Regions from separate parts of the Pseudarthrobacter sp. NPDC092439 genome, predicted to be linked through region 2. Evidence: riboswitches for the same ligand, from Rfam matches in the RefSeq annotation. Region 2 holds a riboswitch; each other region holds the start of a gene.

Region 1 (9,821 bases), on a different contig from region 2:
TTGAAAGCGGCAGCAGGGGTAGTCTCCACCAGCAATACCGCGGCACGGACCCTCCAGGCGAGGCACGGCCTCAACATCCATGTGGCCTTGCCCGGAACGGATGCGGCGCCGCCGGCGCCGGGATCGGCCCCTCCCCACATCGTGATCGTGGCGGCGCTTCTCCCGAACAAGGACCAGTTGCTCGTGGTGGAGGCGCTGGCCAAGCTCCAGAACCTGAACTGGACCGCAGCGCTGGTCGGCTCTGATCAGGCGGATCCCGGATATGCCGCGCAGGTGAGGGAAGCATTGGTGCGCTTTGGTTTGACGGACCGATTGCGGCTCACCGGAGAACTTTCCGGTGCTGCACTCGAGGGGGAGTGGGCGCTGTCCAACCTAAGTCTCCTGGTCTCGCGGGAGGAGGCCTTTGGCATGTCAGTCACAGAGTCCCTGGCCCGCGGCATTCCGGTGGTAGTGCGGGACGGGACCGGTGCGGTGGAAGCCCTCGGCCACAGAATTTCCGGGTCCGGCGGCTCCGAACACCCCGCTCACATCCTGCCCGGTGCCGCGGTTCCCCTGGCACCCGGCGGGCAGGAAAGCCCGGCGGAACTGGCTGCCGTCGTCCGCCGCTGGCTGGAGGATCCGCAGCTGCGGGCCACGTGGCGCACGGCCGCGCTTGATGCCCGTTCCAGGCTGCCGGACTGGCAGCACACCGCGCGCACGGTCCTGGAGGCGCTGCGCGGCTAAAGACCAGGCGCGCGGAAAACGCGCGCCAGGCCTGCAGCCCTATATCCGGTGGGTCGCGAAAAACTCCCGCAACAGGGCGGCGCATTCGGCCTCACGGACGCCCGGGTAGACCTCCACCCAATGGTTGAGGCGGCGCTCGCGCAGAACGTCGAACACCGAGCCTGCCGCCCCGGCCTTCTCGTCCCACGCGCCGAAGACCACCCGGGGGATCCGCGACAACACAACCGCTCCCGCGCACATGGCGCACGGTTCAAGGGTGACCACCAGAGTGCAGTCGGCCAGCCGCCATCCGTCGTCCGCGCCGCCGCCAAGCCTTGCCCGTTCACGGAGCCGGGCCGCCGCCTCGCGGATCGCCACCACCTCGGCATGGGCGGTCGGGTCTCCGAGCTCCTCCCGCTGGTTGCGACCGGAACCCAGCAGGCCGCCGTCGGGCCCTATGACCACGGCGCCGATCGGCACATCCGCCGTGGCAAGGGCACGACGGGCCTCCGCGAGGGCGAGGCCCATCCATTCGTGGTGTGATTTTCCTGCGGAGACCATGGCTCAATGATAGTTTCGAAGGATCCCCAGAGCCCGTGACGACCATCCGCCGGGAGGCACAGTGAGTACTGTCAAAGACCGCATGGACAAATGGATCAAGCCGTACGCCGCCCTCTGGCTGACATTGATCGTAGGCGGCAGCCTTGTGGTGGCACTCGCGCTCCTCGGCGCGGAGGTCTACTCGAATGTGGTGGATGACGAAGGGCTCACCAACCTCGACATTCCGGCGCTGGAGTACTCGCAGACCCTCCGGAACCCGGAGCTGGACGCCTTCGTCACGGGGTTCACCAATATTGGCGGCGGGGTGGGGATGCCCATCCTGGCCAGCATCCTCACCGCCTGGTTAACCTTCCTGAGCAGGACATGGCGGCCGATTATCCTGGTGGGCGGTGCCGCGGCCGTCTCCATCTACGCCACCACCGTCGGCAAGCGCCTGGTAGGCCGGACGCGGCCCGACCACTCGGAAGCCGTCCCCCCGTTCGAGCACTCGCCGTCCTTCCCGAGCGGCCACACGCTCAACACGACGGTGGTCATCGGTGTGCTGCTGTACGTCCTGTGCCTGCAGTTCCATCAGCTCTGGGTGCGCGTTATGGCCGTCACCGCGGGAGTGATTTTTATCATCGCCATGGGCCTGAGCCGGGTCTTCCTTGGCCACCACTGGCTCACGGACGTCACTGCCGGCTGGCTGCTGGGCGGTGCCTGGGTGGGCCTGGTGATCCTTGCCCACAGGCTCTTCCATCTGACAAGGCGCAAGGAACACGTGGGTCCCGCACCCACGTTCGACCACCCCGTGGTGCGGGACGTCGTGGCGGAGAAAATCCACGACCACATGCCCGAACACCAGGGGGAGCGCGGAGCGGATGCGGGCCGGGGCCGCGGCCCGGGGGACCATCGTGCCGGGTGATAGTTTGGACCCATGCGCACTCTCGTTGTTGACCACCCCTTGGTCGCCCACAAGCTCACCGTCCTGAGGGACAAAAACACCCCCTCGCCGGTCTTCCGGCAGTTGACGGAGGAGCTGGTCACGCTGCTGGCGTACGAGGCCACCCGCGAGGTCCGCACCGAAGAAGTCACTATCGAGACCCCTGTCAGCACCACCGTGGGTACGGCTTTCACCAAGCCCACGCCGCTGGTGGTTCCGATCCTCCGCGCCGGCCTGGGGATGCTTGAGGGCATGACCAAACTGGTCCCCACGGCGGAGGTTGGCTTCCTGGGCATGGCCCGCGACGAGGAAACCCTGGACATCATCACCTACGCCGAGCGCCTGCCTGAGGACCTGACGGACCGCCAGATCTTCGTGCTGGACCCGATGCTTGCCACCGGCGGAACCCTCCGCGAGGCCATCAAGTTCCTGTTCAAGCGGGGCGCCTCTGACGTCACCTGCATCTGCCTGCTGGCCGCCCCGGAAGGCCTGGCCAAGCTCGAAGAGGAACTCTCCGGCGCCAACGTGACCATCGTGCTGGCCTCCATCGACGAGAAACTCAACGAAAAGTCCTACATCGTTCCGGGCCTGGGCGACGCCGGCGACCGCCTGTACGGCATCGCAGGTTAGCCGGCAGGACGGGTAACAGACCCCGCCCTGCCGGTCCCGGCCGGCGGGCCGGTCCTGCCTAGTACCAGTTGTTGGCGTAGTGGAAGTTCAGCGCGCCGCACGGTGACTGGTAGCGCTCCTTGATGTAGTCCAGGCCCCAGTTGATCTGCGTGCGGTAGTTGGTGAGGTAATCGGCTCCCGCGCTTGCCATCTTCTCGGCAGGCAGGGACTGCACGATGCCGTATGCGCCACTGCTGGAGTTGGTGGCCGTGGTCTTCCAGTCGGATTCCTTGGTCCACAGCGTCTTCAGGCACTGCATCTGGTCCGGCGCCCAGCCGTACGCCGCCAGCTGGCTGGCGGCGTAGGCCTGCGCGCCAGCGGGGTCGTTCACGGCGGCTGGCTTCGCAGCCTTGGCCTTCGCGGCAGCAGCCTTTTCGGCCGCGGCTTTGTCTGCGGCAGCCTTCGCAGCTGCAGCCTTCTCGGCGGCCGTCTTCGCGGCAGCAGCCTTCGTGGCGGCAGCCTTCTCAGCAGCGGCCGTCTTGGCGGCGGCTGCCTTGGCGGCGGCGGCTTCTGCCGCGGCGGACTGGAGCTCGCTCTTTTCGAGGGCCAGCTGCGCCTGCTGCTCAGCGGGGGAGAGCTGCGTGGCCGCGGGTTCCGTGGATGCAGCGCGGGTCATCGACTCTGTGGCCTGGCCTGCAGCGCCAACGCCCACCAGCAGCGCGCAGGATGCCGCCAGCACGGCAGCCCGGCGCCCCAATGCGGGAAAGGTGCCACGGCGGGAGCGCTTGGCCGCGCGGGCGGCTGCGCGGGTGGGAACGCCAGAATTTGGGCGCGGTTCTACCTGGAATTCAGACATGATGGATCGCCTCTCACACCTGCGGAGTTAGCTGTCGGGTTCGGATGAGGGCATCCGGCCGCACGGAACATTCACGTGCTGGCTTAACCCCAAGGGCCTGATAGCGTGCCCGGGACGGTGGGTCCCCCGCCTCTGCCATCGGTCTATCGGAGTCCGGGAAGCGGCAGAGCTCGGCGTCATCCGGACATGCGCCACGAACGGAAGCGCACCATTCGACGGTACAGGAGTTTCAGGCCGAAGTCACATTTTGGTAACAGAGATCACGACGGCGGCGCGTCGCCATTGCCTGCCGCCTCACCCGGACGTAATGGGCAGTCTGACTATGAAGCTCGTCCGGCCGGGCCGTGACTCGACGCTGACGGTGCCGCCGTGCGCCTCCACAATGGACTGTACGATCGACAGCCCCAGGCCGCTGGTCCCTTCGGCCGCCGCAGGGCCGCTTCGGTCGGAGGCGCCCTTCCGCGCCGCGTCTGCGCGGGCAAACCGGGCAAAGACCTTGTCCACGAACTCCGGGGGAATCCCGCCGCCGTCGTCCGTTACCGCAACCTCCGCGGCGCCGCCGGGAACCACCCTGACCCTCGTCTCCACGGTGGTGCCGGCAGGCGTGTGCTTGCGCGCGTTGGATAACAGGTTCATCAGCACCTGGCGAAGCTGTGCAGCATCGCCGGCAACGACCACGGGCTCCTCGGGCAGTTCCAGCCGCCAGTTGTGCCCCGGCGCCATGACCTTCTCGTCGCTGACACCTTCAATCACCAGCTGGGTCAGGTCCACGTCCGCCAGCTTCAGCGGCTGCCCCTCGTCCAGCCGGGCGAGCAGCAGCAGGTCCTCCACCAGCGCCGTCATGCGCTCGGACTGGCTTTGCACGCGGGCCAGTGACCGTTCGCCCTCAGGCGTGAAGTGCTCGGTCATGCGGAGCAGCTCGGTGTAGCCCCGGATCGCAGTCAGGGGAGTTCGCAGCTCGTGCGATGCGTCAGCTACGAACTGCCGCACCTTGGTCTCGCTGCGCTGCCGGGCCTGCAGCGCGTTGGCCACGTGGTCCAGCATGAGGTTCAGCGCGTGTCCCACGCTGCCTACTTCTGTTCCAGGATTGGCGTTCGACGGCGGCACCCGCACTGCCAGCGCGACCTCGCCTGCGTCCAGCGGGAGGCGGGAAACCCTGGTGGCCACCCCGGAAAGCTGCTCCAGCGGTTTCATCGTGCGGCGGATCAGCACCGTTCCGGCGAATCCCACGAGCAGCAGCCCGCCGAGCGACACGAAGAGGAAGGTCCATACGAGGGAGGCCAGCGTGCTTTCCTTGGCAGCGAGCGGCAGCCCGGTCACCAGGACGTCGTCAAACGATGTCTGCACGGCGACCAGCCGGTAGTTGCCGGTGGACAGCTTCCTGTCCACCGGTGCGGAGCCGGCCGCCAGCGCCTGGAGCGTCTCCTTGTCTTTCGCCGAAAGCGCTGACCGTGTGGTGTCCGGGGCCAGAAATCCTGCACTGTTGACCTGGCCGTCAACGATGCGCGCGTTCAGCGTCCCGACGCTCTGCCCCCGGGCATCCAGCGGGTCGCGCCCGTTGAAGCCACCCATGGGTGGCCGTCCCGGATCGTTGGACCGCTCCGCGGCCTGGGTCAGCTGGTCGTCAAGCTGGCGGGTCAGGAAGGTGTCCATGGAGGCGTAGCTGACTACCCCGACCGCGCCGCAGATCGTGATGAGCAGGGCCATGGCCAAAGCGGTGAGCCGGGTCCGGAGGTGCCAGGTGGCCGGCTTCAGCCAGTTCCGCGGCGCTCCGCTGGAGCCGGCAGGCCGTGCGGTGGCCGGCGGCGTTGGACCGGAGAATGCCATCTAGTCCGCCGGCTTGATGACGTAACCTGCACCCCGGACGGTGTGGATCATGGGCGGGTGCGCGGCATCGATCTTCTTGCGCAGGTACGAAATGTACAGCTCCACGATGTTGGCCTGGCCGCCGAAGTCGTAATTCCATACGCGGTCCAGGATCTGGGCTTTGCTGACCACGCGTCTCGGGTTCTCCATGAGGTACCGGAGCAGCTCGAACTGGGTTGCGGTGAGCTGGACGTCATCTCCGGCCCGGGTTACTTCGCGGGTATCGATGTTGAGGACCAGGTCTCCCACCACCAGCTCGGCGGTGTCCATGGCGGCCACTCCGGAGCGCTGCACCAGGCGGTGCAGGCGGAGCAGGACCTCCTCCATGCTGAACGGCTTGGTGACGTAGTCGTCGCCTCCGGCCGCGAGCCCAAGGATCCGGTCCTGGACGGCGTCCTTGGCGGTGAGGAACAGGGCCGGCACCTCAGGCGCGAAGGTACGGATCCTGCCCAGGAGCTCAACGCCGTCGAACCCTGGGAGCATGACGTCCAGCACCAGGACGTCGGGCCGGAACTCCTTGGCCAGTTTCACCGCCTGCGGACCGTCGGCAGCAACCGCCACGGACCAGCCGGCCATGCGCAGTCCCATGCTCATCAGCTCGGAAAGGCTGGGCTCGTCATCGACCACCAGGGCGCGGATCGGAGAGCCGTCGGGGTGGGAGAGTTGCGGCAGGTTGTTGGTCATGGAGTGCGAAGTGGCCATGGAGCAACTCTCCGATCTCTCGTTGTAGCCGGGCTTAGGGCAGCCTGTGCGCCCGCTGTGAAGTTCAGCCTAACGACCTGAACGCCGTGCCCGGAGGTCGTCCGCACACTGTCGGCCTGGTGTCCGAATGCCGGTCCGGGTGGACAGCGAACCCGTGCAGGCGGGGCGATTTCACGCCCGTGCGGGAAAATGCATTAAAGACATCGTTTGCGGCAGTCATCCGAATAAAGCGCTGGTATTGAGCGGGTTACCGACTGGTATTGGCATTTTCGTTGCTGTTACCGCCGAGTAATTGAATCGTGATTTGCGGCACATTAGTCCATTTCGTCTCATAATGCGGACGGTTTGGTCCATTGTTACTTGCAAGTTCGCATTGTTACGCGTCACACTTCCAATGTGAACAAGAACTCAACAGCACCTGCAGCCGCAGATTACTGGCACAGCGCACCTGCTGCCGCCGGGATGCGCTGTTGCCGAATGCACGCCTGACCTTCCCACCCTTTGAAGTTCTTAGGCATTCGCCCCACTAGCCCAGCGTCGGGCGCCCCTCCCCAGCATTGCGGGGACCAAGCATTCGAGCCGCGATGACGGCCATTCACATTGAGGTAAGCATTCATGTCAGTTGCATCCGGATACGTCCATATCTCCGTCCGTAACGCCGCCAAGGCTGCCCAGTCCACCGGATTCCGCCCCGGTCCCGGTTTCGGGCAGCGGACGCCTGCCGCTCCCGTCGGCGCCGGAAGCAGCTTCCCGGCCACGGGCTACGTACCCCAGGGCTACAACCCCAACTCATACGGCCAGCTCCGCGCAGTCCCGCAGGCAGAATCCGCGCCCATGACCGCCCCCACTCCCGTAGTGGCCGGGCCCAACGCAGTGCGCCCAGTGGCCAACGACAACGTAGCCCGCGGCTTCGTCCTGTATATGGGCATCGATGAGGAAACCGCTGCAGCAGCCGGTACCTCCATTGCCAAGCTCGCCCAGGAAATCCGTGCCTACGCCCAGTCGCTGGTGGCCGGTGCCGAAAGCTACGCAGCAGTTGCCATAGCCCCCGCCGGCACCCCAGGTTCCGCGCTCGACGTCGTACGCTCAACGTTTGGTGACCCCACCGTCAACGCCCGGCAGCGCACCGAAACCCCGCGCCCGGCGCAGCAGGAGCCCCGCCCCTCCGGTGTCCTGATCGACCTGGCCCGCCGCGAGGTACACCTGGACGGCGAATCCCTGAACCTGACGTTCAAGGAATTCGAGCTGCTGAACTACCTCGTGGAGAACGGAACGCGCACCGTGGGCCGCGACGAACTGCTCGAGGGCCTGTGGCGCAATGCCGAGGAAGTGCCCAATGAGCGCACCATCGACGTCCATATCCGCCGCCTCCGCTCCAAGCTGGGCCGTCTGGCCAACACCGTGCGTACCGTACGCGGCCAGGGCTACCGGTTCTACGAGCACCCCGAGGTTGTTGTCTGGGCCGCTCCGGAATACTCCATCTAGCTGGGCTCTCCCGGCATTGGGCCCCGCGGCTTGGGACTAGGCTTGGGCCATGAGTGGGCACCATCTTCGACGGCTTGTGTTGATGCGGCACGCCAAGGCCGACTGGCCTGGCGGCGTGGCGGACCACGAGCGTCCCCTCGAGGAGCGGGGACACCGTGAAGCGCCGCTGGCCGGGCGGTGGCTGCTCAAGCACAACATCGTGCCGGACTTCATCCTGTGTTCCAGCGCGTTGCGCACCCGGCAGACCTGCACTTGGGTGTGCTCGGAGCTCGGCGACAAGGCGCCGACGCCCAAGCTGGAGGACGGGCTGTACGAAGCGTCGGCCCTCGGGATTCTCGCCGTGGTGAACCATGTGCCGGACACCGTGACCACGCTGATGCTGATCACTCATCTGCCCGGCGTCCAGGACCTCGCCATGCACCTGGCTTCCCGCGATTCGGACCACGACGCCTATATGGACGCCGCCACCCGCTACCCCACCAATGCGCTGACCGTCCTGGAGACGGAGAAGCCGTGGGCCGAACTGGACGGCCAGGACGCCCGCATTACCCGGTTCAAGGTTCCGCGCGCGCACTGAAAGGCGCTGGTTCCGGTGCCCGTCCACCTGTCTGACGCCGCCGGGACGGGCGCGTCAGCGGCGCGGCGCCGGCTTTCGGGCAGGCTGCCTGGGCGGGGCTTGCTTTGCCGTCCCTCTAGCCGCGGCGCCTGGCTTTGCCGCGCCTTTTGCAGCGGACCCCTGCCGTTGCGCGGACGACGGCGCCTGCCGCAGCGGGGCGCGGCCGCCCGCCGTCGTGCGTGGTTGCGCAGGCTGCGGCCTTGCAGTCCGCGGCTGGGTGGCGCGCTGCACCGCAGGCCGTGTTGCGCCCCTTGCCGCCGCCCGCCGGACCGGCGGTTTCCGCGCTGCCCTCCCTGCCGGTGCGCGGCCGGGCCAGACAGCGCCGATGAACAGGACGGCGAAGGCGGCGACGAGCGAGCCGGCGGACAGGACGAAGTACGTGTCCGGATCGTCGGTGGGCAGCGGCGTGCCGATGAGGGACGACTGGCCGTCGAAGGAGAGCTCCCAGGTGCCCAGGAAGGCCAAGGCCCCGGCCACTGCGAGGCTGGTGCACAGCCCCCCGAGCACCAGCATTACGTGTCGGCGACGAAGGATGAGTTCCAGGATGCAGGCCAGGTAGGCGAGCCCGAGGACGCCGGCGAAAGCCACGAACACCGGCAGCGCCAGCGTCATCCCGGTGAGAACCAGGAGTCCGGCCGCGACGATGCCGGTGATGACCGCAAATTTTCCGCTGTTCCCCATCTGGCGCATGTGATCAATCATCCCCCGAAAACCCTGGGGAACCGGGCTCCTCCCCTACGTGCCCGCCGGAGGATTCTCCTACAGCCCGTATTTTTCCAGGAGCCGGAGCCACACTTCGCTGAGGGTGGGATAGGACGGGACGGCATGCCGGAGCCGGTCCAGCGGAACTTCGCCCACCACGGCGATCGTGGCAGCATGCAGGAGTTCTGCCACATCCGGACCGGCGAAGGTCGCGCCCAGGAGGACTTTTCTGTCCTCGTCGATCACCAGCTGCGCCCAGCCCTGATAGTTTTCGGCGTGCAGGGACGAACCGGCCACTTCGATGGGCAGCTCCACCGTGGAAGCGTTGTAGCCATCGTCCCGTGCCTGCTTCAGGTTTCTGCCCACAGCCGCGATTTCCGGATCCGTGAACACAATGCCGGGGACGGCGTGGTCATTGGCAGTTTGGGCGTAGCGGCTCCAGGCCCGGGGTGTGCCGTCCAGTTCGCCCTTCGCCCTGGCCGCAATGGCGTCGCCGGTGGCGCGGGCCTCGTATTTCCCCTGGTGGGTGAAGAGATGTTTACCCGCGGCGTCGCCTACCGCATAGAGCCAGGATCCTTCGCCGGGGGCGCCCCCGACCAGGCCTGTCGTGTCGGTGGAGAGCGTCAGGTTCCCCTGTTCGTCGGCTTCGAAGCCGAGGCTTTCAAGGCCCAGGCCCTGGAGCGCGGGCTGCCGGCCGGTGGACACCAGCACTTTGTCGGCCACGACTGTGGTGCGGCCTCCGGAGCCGTCATCGACCAGGAGGCACAGCGCGCCGTCGTCGTCCGTCGTGATGCTGTGGG
Region 2 (9,821 bases):
CGATTGCTTCACGGCCGCTGGCATAGTCCGTCAGGGACACCAGCAGCCCGTCCGCATCGATCACCGCCCGGATCACGCCATTGTCCAGGACATAGCCGCCCTGCTGCGGGCCGCTGGCGGCGGTGACGGTGGCCGGCGCGGGCGCGGCGGCAGGCTCGGCGGCAGCCAGCGCGGGGACGCCGTCCCGGGCATGCGGGGCCGCATTCAGCAGGAAGGCCGTGTCGCCGGCACCCAGCACGGCGCGGGCCGCCTGGCCGATCAGGGCCTCGAGGTCCGCTGCAATGGCCTCGTGGTTGCGTTCGGCGTCGCGGTGCACCCAGGCGATGGAACTGCCCGGGAGGATGTCGTGGAACTGGTGCAGCAGGACCAGCCGCCAGAGCCGCTTCAGCTCGGCTGCCGGGTAGGGGAACCCGGACCGGACGGCAGCGGTGGCACACCAGAGTTCGGCCTCGCGCAGCAGGTGCTCACCGCGGCGGTTGCCCTGTTTGGTGCGGGCCTGGCTGGTGTAGGTGCCGCGGTGCAGCTCCAGGTACATCTCGCCTACCCAGACGGGAAGGGCCCGGTAGTCCTCCTCCGCCTGGCGGAAGAAGCTCTCGGCCGACCCGATGCGGACCTTCGGGGAGCCTTCAAGGTCAGCGGTGCGCCGCGCGGCGGCGAGCATTTCGCGCGTGGGTCCGCCTCCGCCGTCGCCATACCCGAACGGCACCAGCGAGACGCTGCCGTGGCCGTGGTCCCGGTAATTGCGCTCGGCGTGCGCCAGCTCGCGGGCGCTCAGCTCGGCGTTGTACGTGTCCACGGGCGGGAAGTGGGTGAAGAGCCGCGTGCCGTCGATGCCTTCCCAGTTGAAGGTGTGGTGCGGCATGCGGTTGGTCTGGTTCCACGAGATCTTCTGCGTGAGGAACCAGCGGCCGCCGGCGGATTTCACGATCTGCGGCAATGCCCCGGAGTAGCCGAAGGAGTCCGGGAGCCAGGCCTCACGGCACTCGACGCCGAATTCGGAAAGGAAGAAGCCCTTGCCCTCCACGAACTGGCGTGCCATGGCCTCACCGCCGGGCATGTTGGTGTCCGATTCAACCCACATGCCGCCCACGGGCACGAACTGGCCGGAGCGGACCTTCTCCCGGATCCGGGTGAACAGCTCCGGGTAGTACTCCTTGATCCACGCGAACTGCTGGGCCGAAGAGCAGGAGAACACAAAGCCGGGGTCCTCGTCCATCAGCGCCACCACGTTGGAGAACGTCCGGGCGCACTTGCGGATGGTTTCGCGGACCGGCCAGAGCCAGGCCGAGTCGATGTGCGCGTGCCCGGTGGCCACCAGCTGGTGCGCGGACGCGTAGGCCGGGCTGGCCAGGACATCCGCCAATGCCTCCCGGCCGGCGGCAGCGGTTCCGGCGACATCGTCGGGGTCCATGATGTCCATCATTCGTTCCAGGGCACGGAGGATCTGGTGCCGCCGGGGCAGCTCCAGCGGCAGCTGCTTCATCAGTCCCGCGAGGGTCCACACATCCTGCTGGAGTTCCCATACATTCTTGTCCAGCTCGGCTATGCCGATCCTGCCGAGCCGGTACTGCGGCGCGGTCCCGGCCGTTGCCTTGTCTCCGTAGGGGGTTGCCGCGAAAGTCCAGCCTCCGGCCACGTCCGGGTTTGCGGCCGCCTCCACGTAAAAGTCCACGGCCATCCCGGTGCCCAGCAGCTTCAGGGGAATGTACTGGTTCCGCGGCGAGATCGCCTTGATAATGGTGCCGTCCGCCCGCCAGGCGATGCCTTCACACTGGAACCCCGGCGCTTCGAGCGTGAAGCCGAGGTCCACCACCACCTCAACGGCACTTTCCGCCCGGCTGCCCCAGGATTCGGGCACCTCGCCCTGCAGCCGCAGCCACGTGGTGCTCCATGGCCTGCCCCACGCGGCGCCATGCTCCTGCGGGCGGAATTCCTGCCGCATCGCCTCCATCGCGGGAACAGGCTCCCCGGGGGCCTCCCAGCTGCTGAGTTCCAGCGGCACCATCCGCGTGTAGACGGCGGGGTTGATCCGTTCGCGGACGAACCGCTCCAGCCGGACTTCCGTGATCCGTCGGTCGTCATGCAATAGGGGCCTCTTAGCGTTGGAGTGTGACCGCGATGTCCATTCGATGGAAAAATCTACCGGCTGGCCGGAGGATAACCAAGCCCCTCCCCGCCGGGTCGCGGGTCCCGGAGCCAGTCATTACGACGGCGGCGCACCGGCGGCTGCCAGCCGCACCCGGGCATCCCCGGAGTAGACATTGAAGCTGGTGCCCCGGCTGAAGCCTGCCAGTGTCAGGCCGCTGGCCTCGGCCAGTTCCACCGCCAGGCTGGAAGGGGCGCTGACCGCGGAGAGGACCGGGATCCCGGCAAGGGCAGCCTTCTGGACGAGCTCAAAGGACGCCCGCCCGGAAACCTGCAGCACCGTCCCGCGCAGCGGGAGCAACCCCTCCCGGAGCGCCCAGCCCACCACCTTGTCCACCGCGTTGTGGCGCCCCACGTCCTCACGCAGGCACAAAAGCTGTGCGCCGCCGTCGTCAGTTATCCGGAACAGCCCGGCAGCATGCACTCCCCCGGTGGTGTCGAAGAGGCGCTGGGATTGGCGGAGCAGTGCGGGGAGGGATGCCAGGACGTCCGCGTCGACAGTGAGCGGGTCCGCTTCGGGGCTGTAGTGCGAGGATTTCCGGACCGCGTCCACGGAGTCCGTGCCGCAAATGCCACAGGCACTGGAGGTGTAGACGTTCCGCCCGGTGGCCGGCCGCGGCACGTCCGGCCGGAGTTGGGCTTCGACCACGTTGAAGGTCTGCACCCCGTCTTCGTCTTCTCCGGCGCAGAACCGGAGGGAGATGAGCTGCTCCGGCTCCCAGATGATGCCCTCGGCCACCAGGAAGCCGGCCACCAGGTCGAAGTCGTCGCCCGGGGTGCGCATGGTCACGGAGTAGGAGAGGCTGTCCAGGCGCATCTCGAGCGGTTCCTCCACGGCCAGCACGTCTTCGCGGTGCCGGACCGGGAACTCCAACGCCTTGGGGCTGCCGTCCAGGACATATTTGTGCACCTTGCGGCGCTGCGTCACGCGTCCCATAGCCGGCCTCTTCCGTTCATGCCTCCATCATGGCAACGGGAGGGCCCGTGGTCCAAGCGCGGGTCAGCCAAGGAGGGCGCTCCAGTCAACGGGGCCGGCGGGTTCCGCGGCCTTGGCGGTGCCGGTCTTTGCCGGCCTGGCAGTCCTGGTTTTCGGTTTGGCGGCCGGGTCCGGGGCGGCCGGGATGGGTGGGCCCCAGGGCAGCGCGAAAGCCGGCACCATCTCGCCCAGCTGCACCCCGTGCGGGGGCACCACCATTACGCCGTCCGCCGCGGCCAGGCCGCGCATCATCCCCGGCCCGGTGTGCTGGGCCGGGGACGCCATGCCGTAGAGCAGGCGGAACGGCATCAGCCGGGTCCGGCCCGGTTCAGGCTCGAGCAGGGTGCCGCACGGAACTTCCTGCACCTCCGGCAGCGTGCCGTGGCCCAGGGCGGCCAGCAGCGGCGCACCCACGGTGGACAGCGCCATCATGGCTGCCAGGGGGTTGCCGGGCAGGCCCAGAACGAACCGGCCATCCTGCAGTTCCGCCAGGACCGCCGGGTGTCCCGGCCGCATGGCCACGCCGTCGATCACAAGGCGTCCGCCCAACTCGGCGACGGCCCGGCGCAGGTGGTCGGTTCCGGAGCGTCCCGTGCCGCCGGTGGTGATGACGACGTCGGCCGGCAGTCCGGGCGCGCCAGGCGCCTCGGGGACCACGTCCTCCAGGGCGGCCAGCCATTCCCCGTAGGAGTCGCCGATCCGCTGCTGGCCGCCCGGGATGCCGCCGAGCATCTCCACGACAGCAGGCAGCTGGGGACCGAAGGTATCCCGGACCTTCCCCGGTTCCGGCACGCCGCGTTCCACAACCTCTGAACCGGTGAGGATGAGCCGGACCACGGGCTTGCCCTGGACCTGCAGTTCGTCATAGCCGGCCAGTGCGGCCAAGGCCAGGTGGGCCGGGTTCAGGATCACGCCGGCTTTTACCAGGACGTCCCCTTCCTGGGCTTCTTCTCCCGCCTTGCGGACGTGCTGTCCGGTCCGCGGCTCCCCCGGCCGGGCGGTGCCGCCGGTGGTGAGGATGGGCAGGCCGTCCTCGTCCTTGGCAAGGACGGCGCTTTCAGTGCGGAGCACCGCCTTGGCCCCGGGCGGGATGAGCCCGCCCGTGGCTATGGGACTGGCCTGGTGCGGAGCCAGCCGCGTTCCCGGCTCCGTGGTGATCCACGGTCCGGTGCCGTTGACAGCCCACCCGTCCATGGCGGAGGACGCATAGTGCGGCATGTCCTGCAGCGCCACGATGTCCTGGTCGAGCCGCCGGCCCAGCGCCAGTTCGAGCGCGACGGGTCCTGCGGGAATCGGCCCGGCCGCGTCGAATGCGGCCTGCCGCGCTTCAGCCCATGTGTGCGCCGCGTGGTGGTGTCCGTGGTCCGCCGGTTCCCCCTGGGTTTCCCCGGTCATTCTCCGGGAGCCTCCGGCGCTTCAGCATCGTAGGCGGCTGCCAGTGACTTGGCTACGGAGAGGGCAGACTCCATCGCAGCGGCATCCACCGCGCGGGCCCCGCCTGTGGCCAGACCGGCGGCCAGCCCGGCGATGAACGTCGTGAGGGGAGCTGCCGGCCGCACCACCGAGTGGGCGGCAACTCCGGCAAGGCCCAGGATGGCGTTGATGTCCACCTGGACATCCTCCAGCCCGTAGGCCTGGAGCAGGGACCTGCACCATTCCTCGAGGGTTTCTTCCTGGCTTTTCACGGACTGCCTCCCAAGTTCTCTGCTGCCGCGCCGGTCCCGGTCTGTAGCCCGGGTCCGGCGGCAATTCCTAGTGCGGCGGCATCATCCCAGGTATCCACGTCAGCAGTGGACCCGGCGGGGACGGTGACAAGCTGCAGGTCCAGACTAGCAAGGAGGGAACGAACCGAGGCGTTGATCAATGTGCCCCTGCCCGCCAGTTCGTCCACCGCTTTTTGTAGCGCAGCTGTGCGGTAAAAACCCGCCAAGGACTGCATCCTGCCCTCAGCACTGCACGCAACCACGCCATCGGGGACCGGACCGGCAGCGCGCAACTCCGCAAGGAGGCGTACCACGGCGGCTTCCGCCCGCGGCATGTCGCAGGCCAGGACCAGGGTAAAGCCGGCGGGGCGGCCGGCCAGGGCCGCCAGTCCGGCAGCGATGGCAGCGGCAGGCCCGGCAAAGGGCGGATCTTCGCGGCACGACACGACTCCGGGCGGCAGAGTTCCCGGGTCCGGGCCAACCACTGCCCTGCGGGATGCGCCCGTCGCCGCCTGCAGCGCTCGCTCAAGCAGGGTGCCGCCGTCGTAAACCAACGCTTGCTTGGGTGTTCCCCCCAACCGCGAGGAGCGGCCCCCGGCCAGAATCAGGGCATCGAAGGCGTACTGGTTGTCCACGCCACCAGCCTAGCCAACGGCCGCGGAACGGCGCAGAACGGTCTCAGGCCGCGCGTTCCGGAAGGAGGAAGGGGTCCCAGTCGGGCGCAGGCTTTTCGAGTTCCTTGATTTGCCAGATGGTGCCGTGCGGCGGCCCGGGCACGAACCGAAGTTTCCAGCCCATCTCCCCAGGGGTGTGGTCCCCCTTGGCATTGTTGCAGCGCAGGCACGCGGCCACCAGGTTTTCCCAGGAGTCGGCGCCGCCGCGTGACTTCGGGTGGACGTGGTCAATGGTGTGTGCAGCCTTGCCGCAGTACGCGCAGCGGTGCCCGTCCCGGCGGAGCACTCCGCGCCGGCTGACAGCGGTGGACTGGTTATACCGGGGGCGGATGTAACGGTTGAGGAGGATCACGGACGGGCGGCCCAGGATCTCCTGCGGCCCCACAACGGGGTCGTCCCCTTCGGCCACCACGCTTGCCTTGCCCGTGAGCACAAGCACCAGCGCCCGGCGGAAAGTTATTACCGCCAGCGGTTCATATCCAGCATTCAGAACGAGAGTGCGCATGCACGTACCTCTTCACGGCCGCACCCGTCAGGGGCACGAGGGCCGGCTGCCCTCGGCATGTCCGGGCTATGGATCGACACCACCAGAGTAAACAAAGAATTGCGCCATCAGCTAATCCGGCGCGGGAATGCGGGCACGCAAAAGCCCTCCCCGCCGGAGTCTTTGTCCGCTTAGCCACCCCAAAGGGGGGGTTATAAGCGCTCTAAGAGGACAAAGCTCCCGGAGTGGGGAGGGCTTGCGAAGGCGTGTCAGTCGACGCGGATGAAGACCGGGCCGGAGCCCACGTTCGCGCTGAAGACCACCGTCTGGTTGCCGTTATAGCCACCGTGCACGGCCTGGCCGTTGCCGGCGTAGACAGCGATGTGCGCTACGCCCGCGCCGCCGTCCGCGTAGTAGATGAGGTCGCCGGGCTGGGCTTCAGCTGCGCTGACCGTGCGGCCAAGGGAGAGGTAGCCGGCGGGCCAGTCATGGAAGTTGATGCCAACGGCGGCCAAGGAGTTGGTCACCAGCATGGTGCAGTCCTGGGACACACCCAGCTGGGCGTAGGCGGCCGACAGGATGGCTGCACCCTTACCGCTGGCGGAAGCCTTGGTGGCCGTCGGTGCGGATGCCGTCACCGTGGCCGCGGTGGCCGGTGCTGCCGTTTCGGGTTCCGGAGCCGGCTCGGCCTCCTTCACCTCAACAACGGGCTCTTCCTCGACAACGGGAGCGGCCTCGGTGGAGACGGCCGGCTTCTCGAAGCTGATGGAGATGGTGGAGGCAGCCGAGATGGGCGCATCCACGGCGGACTCGACCGACAGGGCAGAAGCCGGGGCTGAATCGCGCTGGACGTTGGAGTCTGCAGCGTTGGCGGCAACACCGCTGGTCAGGACAAGGCCGGAAGCGGCAGCGATGACTGCGGCCTGGCGGCCCATGCCGCCGGCGTTGTCGCCCACGGCCTTGGCAATGACAGCAAGCGAGTTGGTCTTGGTGACCTCGGCGCGGTGCCGTGCGATAGCACGAGTAGTCATGTTCTCTCTTTCGATTTCCTCAAGACCGCTGTGAACAGCCCAGGGCTATTGACGTGCCGGGATCTTGGGGGTACCCCGGCACGTCCCAAACGGGGATGTGGTGATTGGCGAAATACGCGTTTGAACCGGGCCCGCGGGCGGGCCGTCTTGAACTACGGGTTGAGCGTGTAATACACCGAGGAACCGGTGGCGGCCACGGCATGCAGCAGGGTGCCCTGGCTGGGGTTCAGCGCGCTGACCATCATGCCGTTGCCGACATAGATGCCCACGTGGGCACCGCCGTTCTGGACCACCAGGTCGCCCGGCTTGGGGGCAGCGGTGGCGGTCATGATGGACCATGCGTTGACGCGGGGAATGCTGATGCCGGCCTGCGCATAGACCCACTGCGTGAAGCCGGAGCAGTCCCAGCCGTTGGGAGAGGTGCCGCCCCAGACGTACGGGCGGCCAATGCCTGTGTAGGCAATACCGGCAATGCCGGAGGTGGAAGCGCCGGCAACTGCAGACAGTGCAGTGTCGGCGGCGGAGTCCGTGGTGGACTCTTCTTCCTCGGAGGTGGACTGTACCTCGACCGGCTCGATCTCCGGAGCTGCGGTGGTCTTAACCACCGGGCGCTCGAAGGAAACCGTGGCGGTGGGGGCTGCCATTACGGCGGCATTCGGGGCTCCAGACTCGGTGGAGGCCGAAATGCCCGCGGTGGTGTCCGCTGCGGTGGCCGGCAGGCCCATGGTCAGAATGAGGCCCGAAGCTGCTGCTGCGACTGCGGCCTGGCGACCCATGGTCCCCGCATTGGCGCTGACGGCCTTGGATACGGAGCCCAAAGGGTTGGTGCGCACCGTTTGTGCACGGTGGCGCGCAGAATTACGACGTGAAGACACGAAAGGTAGCCTCTCCCAATGCCTGCGAGGTGAGCTGTCGGATTCGGATGGGAGTCACCCGGCCGCGCGCTTCCAAGGAAGCTTTTACGGCTTAACCCCAAGGCCTTCCCACAAACAGAAGGCCGAAATTGGTTCCCCCGCCCCTGCCAGACGATGAAATGCGAACGGACCTTGAGCGGTGGCAGAGTTAGGCAATCCACTCAAGAGCGTCAACTTCGGAAAAGTTGACGCGTGTACGACGTTACAGGAATTAATAACCAATGTCACATTAAGGTCACGGGGCCTAAAAGTGTTGCGAGAGCAAACCCTCAGTTTTGACTAGAGCCAGCCGGTGGGGTCGACGACCTCGCCGTTGACCTGGACCTCGAAGTGGAGGTGGCAGCCCGTGGACGCCCCTGTGGTTCCGCTATATGCCACTACGTCGCCGCGGCCCACAGTCTCGCCCTCCCGGACGTTGAAGCCGGAGAGGTGGTTGTACGTTGTCTCCAGGCCATTTCCGTGGTCGATGACCACCCGGTTGCCGCCGCCGAAATCATGCCAGCCCACGAAGGTCACGGTGCCGGTGGCCGCCGCGAGCACGGAGGTGCCGCACTGGGCCGCGAAGTCCTCGCCACGGTGGAAGTCGCCGTAGCCGCCCGTGATGGGACTCACCCGGTAGCCGAACGGGGACACCATAGTCAGGTTGGCCAGGGGCGCACCAAGGCTGCCCACCGAAGCGGCGCGCGAGATTGCGCTGGCGGACTGGGCACTCAGGAGCTGCTTCAGCTTGCCGTCCGGGTCCGCCTTGGTGACCACTGCGGAGCGGCTGAAATCAATACGGGCCCCGGCCTCAGCGGAGATTTCAGGCTGCTGTGCGGGCTGCACGGCAACCGCGGGAACAACGTCCGAGGCCTCAGTGGCCATTACCGGGCTGGTGGAGGGGACCGTCACGGTGAGGACGAGCCCGGTGGCTGCCAGGGCAATTCCGGCCTTCTGGCCGATACCGCTCGCTGAGGCGAACTCCGTCATCTGCCGGAAGGGGCCGCGCCGGCGGCGGGCTTCCCGGTGGAAATCGCGGGGGCGCTCCGCGGCGATGACTTCCACAACCCGGGGGGTCGGTGAGGGGCCCGCAGCGCGGCGCCGGCCCCTGGAGGTCTGCATGCTCAAAAGAAGGTTTCCTCTCTGGAAAGCCTGCGAAGTTAGCTGTCGGATTCGGGTCAGAGAGTTCAAAGACCCGGTCCGCCGTAAGCAAACTTCTGCACAGAGCTATCCCGGGAGGAATTTGCTGGAGAGGCTTGCTGCTGACGGACTTCACCCCAAGGCAGCCCCCGCTGCCGGTTGTGGTTCCCCCGCCTCTGCCAGTAAATGACTCGTGCACCTGATCCGCTGGCAGAGCTCGGCTCCGGATCAGGTAACGCTTGTGTATCAACGCTTGGGTTTAACTATACGGGCTTAAGCCCGGCAGTAACAATTCCGTTATAACCGTGTGGGAACGGGCACACCGGGGTAAGGGGCGAAGGCCCTGAGCGCCCTAAACGACGGTAACGAAGACGTGCGCGGCCACTTCCGGCGGCAGCTCGAGTGCGCCTTCGATCCCCGGCACCCGCACCGAAATGTAGTCCCCCACCCGCTCAAGCGACACCTTGGCGCCGGGGCGGATTCCACCCTCGTCGAGCTGCAGGAGAAGTTCCGGCTCCACCTGAATGGGCTCGGCCAGCCGACTGACCACCACCGCGGAAGCAGGCTGGTAGGCCTTCATCGCTTCGAGCAGGCTCACAGCACTATCGGCAGCCGGCGCAGCGCCACCGCCGGCCTGCACCGGCTGGCCGCCCAGGGCGTCGAGCCCGGGAATGGGGTTGCCGTAAGGGGACTCCGTGGGATGGTCGAGGAGCTCGTAGATGCGCCGCTCCACCCGCTCGCTCATGACATGTTCCCAACGGCAGGCTTCATCGTG
Region 3 (9,821 bases), on a different contig from region 2:
ACTTTATGTCGACTAGCTCCTTTCCGGCCTGAAGCCTCGTCAGATGAAGCCCTCAGGGGTCTGGAAGGTCTGGATCATGGCTGGACATTTCGAAGTCTTCATCGACCGCCGTTCCTACGTCCGTTTCCGGCTCATGGCGCCTGACGGAGCGTTGCTGGCGGTTTCAGCGCGCTTCAGTGATAAGAAAGCCGTGGCGACAGCCATATCCGACGTCCGCGCGTGTGCAGGCATGGGCCTCATCGAAGACCATTGCGTTGCTGCCCGCGCGGCTGAGGCGATCGGCACGCCCAGCCACCCCCGCACCCGGAACCAGTTACAGAGAACGGCCGCCAAGAGAAGGGCTAAAGCTTCCTTCGGCTCCGGGCGCGAACCCGGGCGGCCGGACGGCTTTGCCATGGAAAGTGAACACGTCGGGGAGGTGCTCGCCGGCCTGGCAGGCCACGCGGTGAGCACCCTCTCCCTCACGAGTTCGGGCGTCTCATGCGGACTCACCCTTTCCCGCCCAAAGAGGACTTCCGCCTTCGGCGGCAGCGGGGTGCTGGTGCAACTGCTGAATGACCTGCAGACCGGATTCCGTGAGGGGCCGGGAATCACGGCCAGAACCGAACAGGCCACAGTCCTGGTCCGGGATCTGGCCGACGATTACCGCTGGCCACGGTTAGCCCGGCCCGCTGCCAGCCATGGCATAAGGTCCGTCCTGGGCGTGCCCGTGCCCACTGAGGATGGGGTGAGCACCGTACTGACCTTGTGCGTCGACCGACCGGACGCATTTGACTATGCCGGCATTTGTGCTGCGCAAGAATTCGCCGCACAGGCATCACGGATCCTCCGGCCGGCACTTCGGATCGCCGAGCTGAAAGACACGGTGGAGAATCTCCACGCGGCCTTGGCCACCAGAACTGTCATCGACACTGCTTTGGGGGTGATCATGGCCCAGAACCACTGCGGTCACGACGCCGCCATCGCCATCCTCCGTGGTGCATCGAGCTCCAGAAACGTGAAACTGCGGGACGTCGCGGCGTCCGTTCTCGTTTCCGTCTCCGAGGAACACCTCCCAGTGCACTTTGACGCCTAGTCTGTCCCGCAACTCTCAGTGCGTACGTGGAGCTGCGAAGCAGGACCAAAGCCTCTACATGCCAGCCTCCCGGGGGTGGAAGCTTGAACTGCAAGCCGGGGGCGCGGCCGTGCTCAGTCCACACCATGGCCGGATTCTTTCCAGGACGCCATCAGCAACAAAGAACGGACCAAGGGAGTATGAGATGTCTGCATCATCAGCGCATCCGGGTATAGGTGCCGGCCACCATCGAACATCACTCGAGCTCACTGCACTTGCCGCGGGTGCCGTCTTCGCCCTCGTCGGCGTTCTGGGTTTCATCCCGGGCGTCACTACGAGCTATTCGGAAATGGCTTTTGCCGGACCCGACTCAGGGGCCATGCTCTTCGGTGTCTTCCAAGTCTCCATCCTGCACAATATCGTCCACCTGCTCTTCGGAGCGGCAGGGTTGGTCATGGGCAGGACCGCAATCCAGTCGAAGTATTACCTGATCGGCGGCGGTGCGCTCTATCTGGTGATCGCGCTCTATGGGCTCCTGATCGATCAGGCATCTTCCGTGAATTTCATCCCCGTCAACGCCGCGGACAACTGGCTCCACGTCGTGCTTGCGGTCGTCATGTTGGGCCTGGGAATCTTCCTTGGCCGAGCGGTCTCGGGCAGCCCCAGGCGCCAGTAACCGGACAATTGCAGCCGGACAGTTGCGGCCGCTGAGCTCCCCGGGCTCAGCGGCCGACGACGGCGAACTCCGCCAGGCGCGCCCCACCTTCCGGGAACGCGCCCCCAACCTTCCGGGAAACCTTCCGGGAACGCCCCCACCTTCCGGGAAACCTTCCGGGAACGCCCCCACCTTCCGGGAAAAGATCGCGCACCTTCCGGGAAAAGATCGCGCAGGCCGCGCTGGGAATCGCGCAGGCCGTGCCGGAAAAAGATCCCGCAGGCTAGTTGCCGCGGTCCAGCATCTTCTGCACATCCCGCACGGTCCGGAAGGCCCCAACACAAAGCAGGGCAAACCCGGAAACGCCCAGGATGGAAGTCTGCAGGACCTGGCCGGCCACCATAAGGCACAGCCCCAAAGCCAGCAGCGTCAGTCCGCGGCGGGCCCGTGCCCGGTTCCCGCGCAGGAGGGCGTCACCGTCCAGCAGCGAGGACAATCGCGGGTCCTCGTGCTGCAGTTCATCGCCGATGCGGTCGAGTTCCCGCTTCTCGAACTCAGAGAGTGACATCAGGGCCTCCTCAAGGCTGCCTCTGTCAGCCTTTGTGGGCGGACTTCTTCAGCCTGGTGATTATGGTTGGGCAGGGCGGATTGGTCAGGACGCCGTGCGCCGTGGATCCCAGCAGGAGCCGGCCGAAGCTGCCGCGGCCCCGGCTGCCCAGCACCAGCAGGGCTGCCCCTGTTGCCGCGTTGATCAGCGCGTCTGCGGGCTCCATGACGGTTTCCAGGACCTCCTTGATCACCAGTCCCGGGTAGTCCTGCCGGATTCCCGCGGCTGCTTCGGAAAGCACAATCTGTTCTTCTTCAACCACCAGCTCGGCAAAGCTGCTGGACGGCAGTCCGGCCTTGATCCAGCGGTTCGGCCCGGTAAAGGCGTACACCACGGTAAGCTCCTCACCCAGGTTGTCCGCTTCGGCAGCGGCGAAGGCGACTGCCTGGGTGGACTCGCGGGATCCGTCCACGCCCACCACGACTCCCTTGCCCTGGGCCTCGTGGGTACCGACGACGGCCACGGGGACTTCCGCCGTCGCCGCCACCTGAAGCGCGCGGTCGGTGAGCGCGCCGCGTGCGTGGCTGCTGGAACCCACCACCAGCATCGAAGCATTCTTCGCATAGTCGCCCAACGTTGAGCCGATGCCGCCTTCGAGGAGATCGAGCGTGAAGGCCAGGCCGGGCTCAGCCGCCCGCAGCCGCTGTCCGGCGACCTCGAGCAGGTCCAGTCCGGACTGGCGCAGGACGTCCACGTAGGGGAGCGCCTCGCCGGCCATCCACCGGTCGTCGATGACATGGAGCACCGCAAGCGGCACCTTTCGGCGATTGGCACGGGCCGCTGCCCACATCAGTGCCGCACTGGACGCTTCGGTGTCGCTGATGCCGACGGCGATGGGCTGGCTGGATGTCATGGATCCTGTCCTCATTCCTGTTCGAGTGGACTTCATTTCTGGTTCAGTGGCCGAATTCGCGTGATGATCGTGGGGCAGGGCAGGCGCTTGAGGACACCGTGTGCCGTTGAGCCCAGGACAAGCCGGCTGATCCCGCCGCGTCCCCGGTTGCCGACCACCAGCAGCCTGGCACCCTCTGCTGCCTGAACCAGGGCCTGCGCCGGATCGCGGCCCGGCTCGAGCCGCTGGTGAACCACCAGGTCCGGATAGTCGGCCATCAGACCGGCGACGGTTTCAGAGAGAACGATCCGCTCCTCTTTTTCCATCAGCTCGGCAACGAGTTCCGGGGTGAATCCTGCATCCGGAAGACGGTCAGGGGGGCTGTAGGCGTACACCACGGTCAGCTCGTCGCCCTCCCGGTCCGCCTCGGCGGCTGCAAAGGCCACCGCGCGCACCGCTTCTTCCGATCCGTCGACGCCGACCACCACCCCGGGCCGGCCCTCCGTAGCCTGGGTTCCGACGACGGCGACAGGGACATCCGCCGACGACGCCACCTGCAGCGCCCGGTCGGCAAGCACGCCGCCGAGGTGCCCGCTGCCGGACCCCACCACCAGCATGGACACCCGGTCCGAATAGTTGGCCAGGGACCGGCCCACTCCGCCAGCCAGGACGGCGGTACTGACCTCAAGGGATGGGAACGCCCGCGCCCGTGCCGCTGCGGCCTCAAGGATCCGTTCCCCAGACTCCTGGAGTACGCTGCGCCACGGGTAGGGTTCGGAAAGCCAACGCTCGTCCACGACGTGCAGGATCACCAGCGGGAGCCGGTCCCTGTGGGCCCGCCGGGCCGCCCAGGACACTGCTGCGTGGCTCTGGGGCGTGTCATTCGTGCCGACGGCAATGGGCTTGCGGGCTGCCATGTCCTGCTCCTGCGGGGTCCTTTACGGGCGTATGCCACCAGCGTGGCCGCAAAACCCCCGGGGAGGTAGGGCCCAAAGTCACCCTTTTCCCATGCCTGGCCGTTCACACAGCACCATCTTCATCAGTATGCTTACTTTATTGACTGATCCGATACGTGGAAAGGCATCACCATGACTGAGCAGGAGCTCCCCGACGACGAACTGGAAGTTGTTCCGGAGCAGGACGTCATCCTGGACGAGGCCCCCGGCGCTGCCTCTTCCCTCGAACTGGACCCCGTCCACGGAGAACCGGACAGCTATCCGGGCGCTGCCGAGGAAAACCCGGACGCCTGGCAGGAGGACCCACTGCTCCAGGAGGAGGCCCAGGCCGGGGAACATGGCGACTTTCCCGGCGGGCACGCAGTCACGTGAGGCTGCCGTGAGCGGCCACCCAGTGACGGCCCGCAGCGCGCCGGGCGGGGCTAGGGTTAACCCATGAGCGGTGTAGCGGAATCGACCGTCAGCTTTCAATCACGTTTCGCCCGGGAGCTGCCCGAACTTGCTGTTCCCTGGCAGGCGGAAGAGGCGCCCGAACCCCGGCTGCTCGTCCTCAACGAGGCCCTCGCAGGGGAGTTGGGACTGGACCTGGCTTTCCTGCGCAGCCCGGAGGGCGCCAGGTTCCTGGTGGGCAACGACGTCCCGCCGGACGCTGCGCCGGTCGCCCAGGCGTATGCCGGGCATCAGTTCGGCGGCTATTCGCCGCTGCTCGGCGACGGGCGCGCCCTCCTCCTGGGTGAGCTGCCGCTGCACGGGAGTTCGTCCGACGGCGACCGGTTGCGGGACATCCACCTCAAAGGGTCGGGCCGCACACCCTTTGCCAGAGCCGGGGACGGCCGTGCCGTCGTCGGACCCATGCTTCGCGAGTACCTGGTGAGCGAGGCGATGCACGCGCTGGGAATCCCCACCACCCGCTCCCTGGCCGTGGTTGCCACCGGCCGCCCCGTGCGCCGTGACACGATGCTGCCCGGTGCGGTGCTGGCACGGGTTGCCGCCAGCCACCTGCGCGTGGGTACGTTCCAGTACGCGCGGGCCACGGACAATCCCGACCTGTTGCGCAGGCTCGCTGACCACGCCATAGCACGCCACTATGCGGCGGCAGCGCAGGCCGGCAACCCTTACCTGGCGCTGTTCAGGGCCGTGGTTGAGGCCCAGGCGTCGCTGGTGGCGCAGTGGATGCTGGTGGGGTTTGTCCATGGCGTCATGAATACGGACAACATGACCATCTCCGGTGAAACCATTGACTACGGGCCCTGCGCCTTCATGGACGCATTCAATCCGGCCGCCGTGTACAGCTCCATCGACACCGGCGGGAGGTACGCCTACGCCAACCAGCCTGTGGTGGCGGAGTGGAACCTGGCCCGCCTGGCCGAATCGCTGCTTCCCCTTATCAACGAGGACCAGGAAAAAGCGGTAGAGCCCGCAGTGGAAGTGCTGGGGGAGTTCCGCCGCCGCTACAGCGACGCCTGGACAGCGGGCATGGCCTCGAAGCTGGGTCTGGCCGGACATCCGGCAGGAAGCCCGGAGGCAGCGGAGGTGTCCCAACTGGTCGACGGCGTCATAGCCCTGCTTAGGGACGGTCCGGTGGACTATACGCAGTTTTTCCGCCGCCTCGGCGATGCGGCCCTCGGAAACACCGGGCCGGCGCGCGGAATGGTCCTGGACCTTGCCGCCTTCGATGCCTGGGCGGAGCGGTGGCGGGCCATGGCGCCGGACGCCAGCCTGATGGACCGCGTCAATCCCGTCTATATCCCGCGCAACCACCTGGTGGAAGAAGCCCTGGATGCAGCCACCGCAGGTGACATCGGCCCGTTCCAGCGCCTCGTCGCAGTCCTCTCCGAGCCATACCGGCGGCGGCCGGGGCTGGAGCGCTACGAGGAGGCAGCCCCCGAAAGCTTTGGTGATTACCTGACGTTCTGCGGAACCTGAACGCCAGCCAACTGCCGGATGTTTAAGGGGGAAAGGGCGGCATTCGGGATGATTTCCGAATGCCGCCCTTTCCGGCCCTTGGTGCTGCCTAGGCCACGCGCACGAAGGAGGCGCCGGCGAGCCAGCTGAGCGAGTGCACGTCCGTCTTGTAGCCGTCGATGCCGCCGCTCACAACCTGGCCGTCGCCGGCGTAAACGCCGACGTGGCCGGAGGTGATCACCAGGTCGCCGGGGGCCGGGGTGGAGACCACGGTTCCGTACTGGTAGAACTGCGTGGGGGCAAGGTCGCCAACGCTCTTTCCGACCGAGCGCAGGGCGGTCTCGACCATGGCGGTGCAGTCCTGGTTGATTCCGATCTGGCTGTAGGCGGAGGCGAGGATCCCTGCGCCGGTGCCCGTGCCGGTGGACTCGGCCGGCGCGGTGGACGCGTAGGACAGGTTCATGCCGGTGTTCGTCGGCGCCGCTGCAGTCGTTTGGACCGGTGCGGGTGCGGGCGCAGGTGCAACTGCCGGTGCAGCCGCCGCAGAGCCTGCGCCGGGGATCTCGATCTGGTCGCCCGGGTAGATGATCGTGTCGATGGAGAGGCCGTTGACCGCGAGGACATCGGCCAGAGCCACACCGTGGGCAGCGGAGATCGCGCCCAGGGTGTCGCCGGAAACCACGGTGTGCACGGTGGCAGCAGTTGCCGCGGCAGCAGTTGCCGCGGGTGCGGAGGACGTCTGGACCGACGTTGCTTCAGCGTCCGGGCCGCTCACACCTGCCTGGGCGGGGGCGCCGACGCTGAGCGCAATGCCGGATGCCGCGGCTACTGCCAGTGCGGGACGGCCGAAGGTCCGGGCCAGGCCTTGGACGGTGATGGAGCCGGTCGGAGTTGCACGATGACGGGCGGTGGTGGAAATTTTTGACACAGTGAATCGCCTCTCCCATGCCTGCGGGGTGAGCTGTCGGGTTCGGGCTGGAGATGCCCGGTCGGAAGCATCCGCACAAGCGGAAAGGCTTTCGACTTAACCCCTAGGCCTCAATGAGGCCGTGGAAACTTGGTTCCCCCGTCCCTGCCAATTGGAAACGGTGGTATCCCGGTCCAGCGGCAGGGCTCGGCAGGCTGGTGGGAATGTCCCATCGGGGAGGGACACCACTCGACCGTAACCCGCCGTCCACCTAAATGTCACGTTTGGATAACATCCGAGGCCCTTCTCTCGGATTAGGCTATCGTTTGGATTCACCCTGCATGGCGCGCTGACCTCGAAAGACGCCCGCAGCCGACGGGTCCGAAGTGAAATGCATCACATCGTAACAATCCCGGACTGCTGCCTGCGGTTTGCGCGCCTGCAAGCTCAGTCAGCCCTTGAAGGATGTGGTATTGCGGACTATGTCCCGGGGCCGCGATCACGGCCCCGCGCCGTGCCCCCGGAAGCCTGCATCCGTGACCGGTGGTGGTCGCCCTGCAGGGCATGGGGCCATTGGATGGCGGTGGGCCGGTACTGACGTGCGTGGCGGCCGGGGCTAGGCTTTGGGCATGCCTGATTTTGAGCGGTTCCGGCTGATGCTGGAGGAGGAACGCACCCGCAAGGTGGCGCTCCTGCCGGCCCTTCGTGCGGATATCGCCTCGGCTAATTCGGCACGTCAGAACGCAAATGTGGACGACGAACACGATCCAGAAGGCTCCACCATCGCGTTTGAACTGTCGCAGGCCTCCGCGCTCCTCAAGCAGAGCAGCGCCGGCCTGGACCAGGTGGAGGCCGCGCTGGACCGAATCGATGACGGGACGTACGGCATCTGCGCGGTGTGCGGCGAAGCCATTGCGGAGGGCCGTCTGGAGGCCAGGCCCTGGACGCCCTATTGCATCACGCACGCAGCGGCGGGACGCCGGTGACAGCGGTCCAGGATGTGGCCGCATTCATCGACCGCACGTTGCAGAACGAGGGTACCTGGTACAGGGCGGACGACGTCGAGGGGCGGCTGGGCGGCAGTCTGGCCTCCTACGGGGCATCTGTGGGTGCCGTGCGGGGAACCGTCAGGGACGCGCTGCGGAAGTTCCGGGACCTGGACCATGACGGGGTGGTGTTCCTGGCTTCGGCACTTTGGGGCGTGCCGAAGCCGGGGAGCAGGCCTGTCTTTGAACGGAGACTTGCAGCGGTGGTGCTGCTTCAGGCAAGGGTGGGTCTGCTGCGGCACACCGACCTGACCCGCATCGAAGGGTTCCTCAGGTCCGCGCACACCCCGGAACTGACAGATCCGCTCATGGCCGACGTCCTTGTTCCGCTGCTTGGCGCACTCGGCGAAAAGGACCGGAGGCGGGCCGTTTCGGTGCTGGATCGCTGGAAGGCGGATCCGGATCGTCAGCTACGGGCCGCGGCCCGGATCGGAGGGAACCATGAATGACCGGTACAACCTTGAGCGGTTCACGGCCGCCCAGGACAGCGGTGGGACATACCACCAGGCTTTGGCCGAGCTGCAGACAGGGCATAAACGCAGCCACTGGATGTGGTTTGTGTTCCCGCAGGTTGCCGGGCTCGGCCAAAGCCCCACGTCACAGCGCTACGCGATCGGATCTCTCGAAGAAGCCAGAGCCTATCTGGCGCATCCGGTGCTGGGCCCCCGGCTCCTGGAATGCGCACAGGCACTCGCCGCCCATGCCGGGCGCTCCGCGGACGAAATCCTGGGCGGCATCGACGCGCGCAAACTGCACTCGTCCGCGACCCTGTTCCTCCGCGCAGCGCCTGGGGAGACGGTGTTCAAGACCGTCCTCGCCACGTTCTTCGACGGCGTGCCCGACGCCGCGACGGACCGGCTGCTGTTGGACATGCCGGACCAGGCGGCAGAATAGCTGCGCTCCGGCGGCGGCGCCGGCAGCCGGTCGTGCCGGGCTACGGCGTTGGGTTGCCGCCGTTGACGTTCAGCGTCTCGCCCACCACGTAACTGGACTCCGGCGAGGCCAGGAAGACGTAGGCAGGTGCCAGCTCGGCCGGCTGGCCGGCGCGCCCCAGGGGAGTGGACTGCCCGAATTCCGGCAGTTTTTCCTTGGGCTGGCCGCTGCTGACCTGCAGCGGTGTCCAGATGGGACCCGGCGCCACGGCATTGACCCGGATGCCCTTGGGCGCAAGCTGCTGCGCCAGGCCCTTGGTGAAGTTGTTGATGCTGGCCTTGGTGGTGGCGTAATCGACCAACGTCGGGGAAGGGCTGTAGGCCTGGATGGAGGTGGTGTTGATGATGGTCGAGCCCGGCGGCATATGCGGCAGGGCGGCCTTGGTGAGCCAGAACATGGCATACACATTGGTCTTAAGCGTGTGGTCGAACTGCTCATCCGTGATGCCTGCCAGTTCCTCCTGGGCCACCTGCTTGCCGGCGTTGTTCACCAGGATGTCGATGCTGCCCAGGGCCGACACTGCGGTGTCCACCACTTCCCGGCACACGGCGGGATCCTTGAGGTCGCCCGGCACCTTGACGGCCTTCCGCCCGCTGGCCTCGATGAGGCCCGCAATGCGCCCGGCATCCTCCTCTTCCTCGGGCAGGTAAGAAAGGACGACGTCGGCCCCCTCCCGGGCGAACGCGATGGCTGTCGCGGCGCCGATGCCGGAGTCGGCACCTGTCACGATCGCCTTCCGGCCTTCCAGGCGGCCGGTTCCGCGGTAGGTTTCTTCGCCGAGGTCTGCCTTGGGAACCAGTGCCGCATCCAGGCCCGGCTCCGGCTGGTGCTGCTTCGGCGGGGAGATTTCCTCGTACGCGGTGACCGGGTTGCGAAAGGTGTACTGGTCTGTCATGGGTGGTCCTCCTGACGACTGGGAATGCTTC

Evidence for each region. A riboswitch is a leader RNA that binds a small molecule or an ion and turns the genes downstream of it on or off. The one in region 2 is predicted to bind cyclic di-AMP.
Region 1: linked by a shared signal. The riboswitch ahead of ACIQCM_RS15055 (hypothetical protein) and the one ahead of ACIQCM_RS13930 (C40 family peptidase) in region 2 are both predicted to bind cyclic di-AMP.
Region 3: linked by a shared signal. The riboswitch ahead of ACIQCM_RS02110 (LysM peptidoglycan-binding domain-containing protein) and the one ahead of ACIQCM_RS13930 (C40 family peptidase) in region 2 are both predicted to bind cyclic di-AMP.

What each region holds. Positions count from the first base shown of each region.
Region 1 is NZ_JBIVQB010000009.1:2,118-11,938, forward strand. Features, by position in the region: gene ACIQCM_RS15035 (glycosyltransferase family 4 protein) at 1-723, shown strand, start outside; gene ACIQCM_RS15040 (nucleoside deaminase) at 763-1,263, opposite strand; gene ACIQCM_RS15045 (phosphatase PAP2 family protein) at 1,325-2,167, shown strand; gene upp (uracil phosphoribosyltransferase) at 2,180-2,815, shown strand; gene ACIQCM_RS15055 (hypothetical protein) at 2,874-3,650, opposite strand; cyclic di-AMP (ydaO/yuaA leader) riboswitch at 3,656-3,836, opposite strand; gene ACIQCM_RS15060 (sensor histidine kinase) at 3,945-5,477, opposite strand; gene ACIQCM_RS15065 (response regulator transcription factor) at 5,478-6,218, opposite strand; gene ACIQCM_RS15070 (winged helix-turn-helix domain-containing protein) at 6,834-7,703, shown strand; gene ACIQCM_RS15075 (SixA phosphatase family protein) at 7,753-8,280, shown strand; gene ACIQCM_RS15080 (hypothetical protein) at 8,335-9,009, opposite strand; gene ACIQCM_RS15085 (dihydrolipoyl dehydrogenase family protein) at 9,079-9,821, opposite strand, start outside.
Region 2 is NZ_JBIVQB010000007.1:42,664-52,484, reverse strand. Features, by position in the region: gene ACIQCM_RS13965 (alpha-mannosidase) at 1-2,086, opposite strand, end outside; gene fdhD (formate dehydrogenase accessory sulfurtransferase FdhD) at 2,204-3,082, opposite strand; gene ACIQCM_RS13955 (molybdopterin molybdotransferase MoeA) at 3,146-4,516, opposite strand; gene ACIQCM_RS13950 (DUF6457 domain-containing protein) at 4,513-4,806, opposite strand; gene ACIQCM_RS13945 (molybdenum cofactor guanylyltransferase) at 4,803-5,459, opposite strand; gene ACIQCM_RS13940 (HNH endonuclease) at 5,503-6,003, opposite strand; gene ACIQCM_RS13935 (NlpC/P60 family protein) at 6,252-7,013, opposite strand; gene ACIQCM_RS13930 (C40 family peptidase) at 7,166-7,789, opposite strand; cyclic di-AMP (ydaO/yuaA leader) riboswitch at 7,894-8,092, opposite strand; gene ACIQCM_RS13925 (M23 family metallopeptidase) at 8,207-9,028, opposite strand; cyclic di-AMP (ydaO/yuaA leader) riboswitch at 9,041-9,279, opposite strand; gene ACIQCM_RS13920 (metal-dependent transcriptional regulator) at 9,399-9,821, opposite strand, start outside.
Region 3 is NZ_JBIVQB010000001.1:447,133-456,953, reverse strand. Features, by position in the region: gene ACIQCM_RS02145 (ANTAR domain-containing protein) at 44-1,075, shown strand; gene ACIQCM_RS02140 (DUF4383 domain-containing protein) at 1,260-1,730, shown strand; gene ACIQCM_RS02135 (DUF3040 domain-containing protein) at 1,993-2,277, opposite strand; gene ACIQCM_RS02130 (universal stress protein) at 2,303-3,169, opposite strand; gene ACIQCM_RS02125 (universal stress protein) at 3,202-4,065, opposite strand; gene ACIQCM_RS02120 (hypothetical protein) at 4,237-4,476, shown strand; gene ACIQCM_RS02115 (YdiU family protein) at 4,540-6,030, shown strand; gene ACIQCM_RS02110 (LysM peptidoglycan-binding domain-containing protein) at 6,119-6,937, opposite strand; cyclic di-AMP (ydaO/yuaA leader) riboswitch at 6,941-7,110, opposite strand; gene ACIQCM_RS02105 (TraR/DksA family transcriptional regulator) at 7,546-7,902, shown strand; gene ACIQCM_RS02100 (DNA alkylation repair protein) at 7,899-8,411, shown strand; gene ACIQCM_RS02095 (DUF1810 domain-containing protein) at 8,404-8,856, shown strand; gene ACIQCM_RS02090 (glucose 1-dehydrogenase) at 8,897-9,790, opposite strand.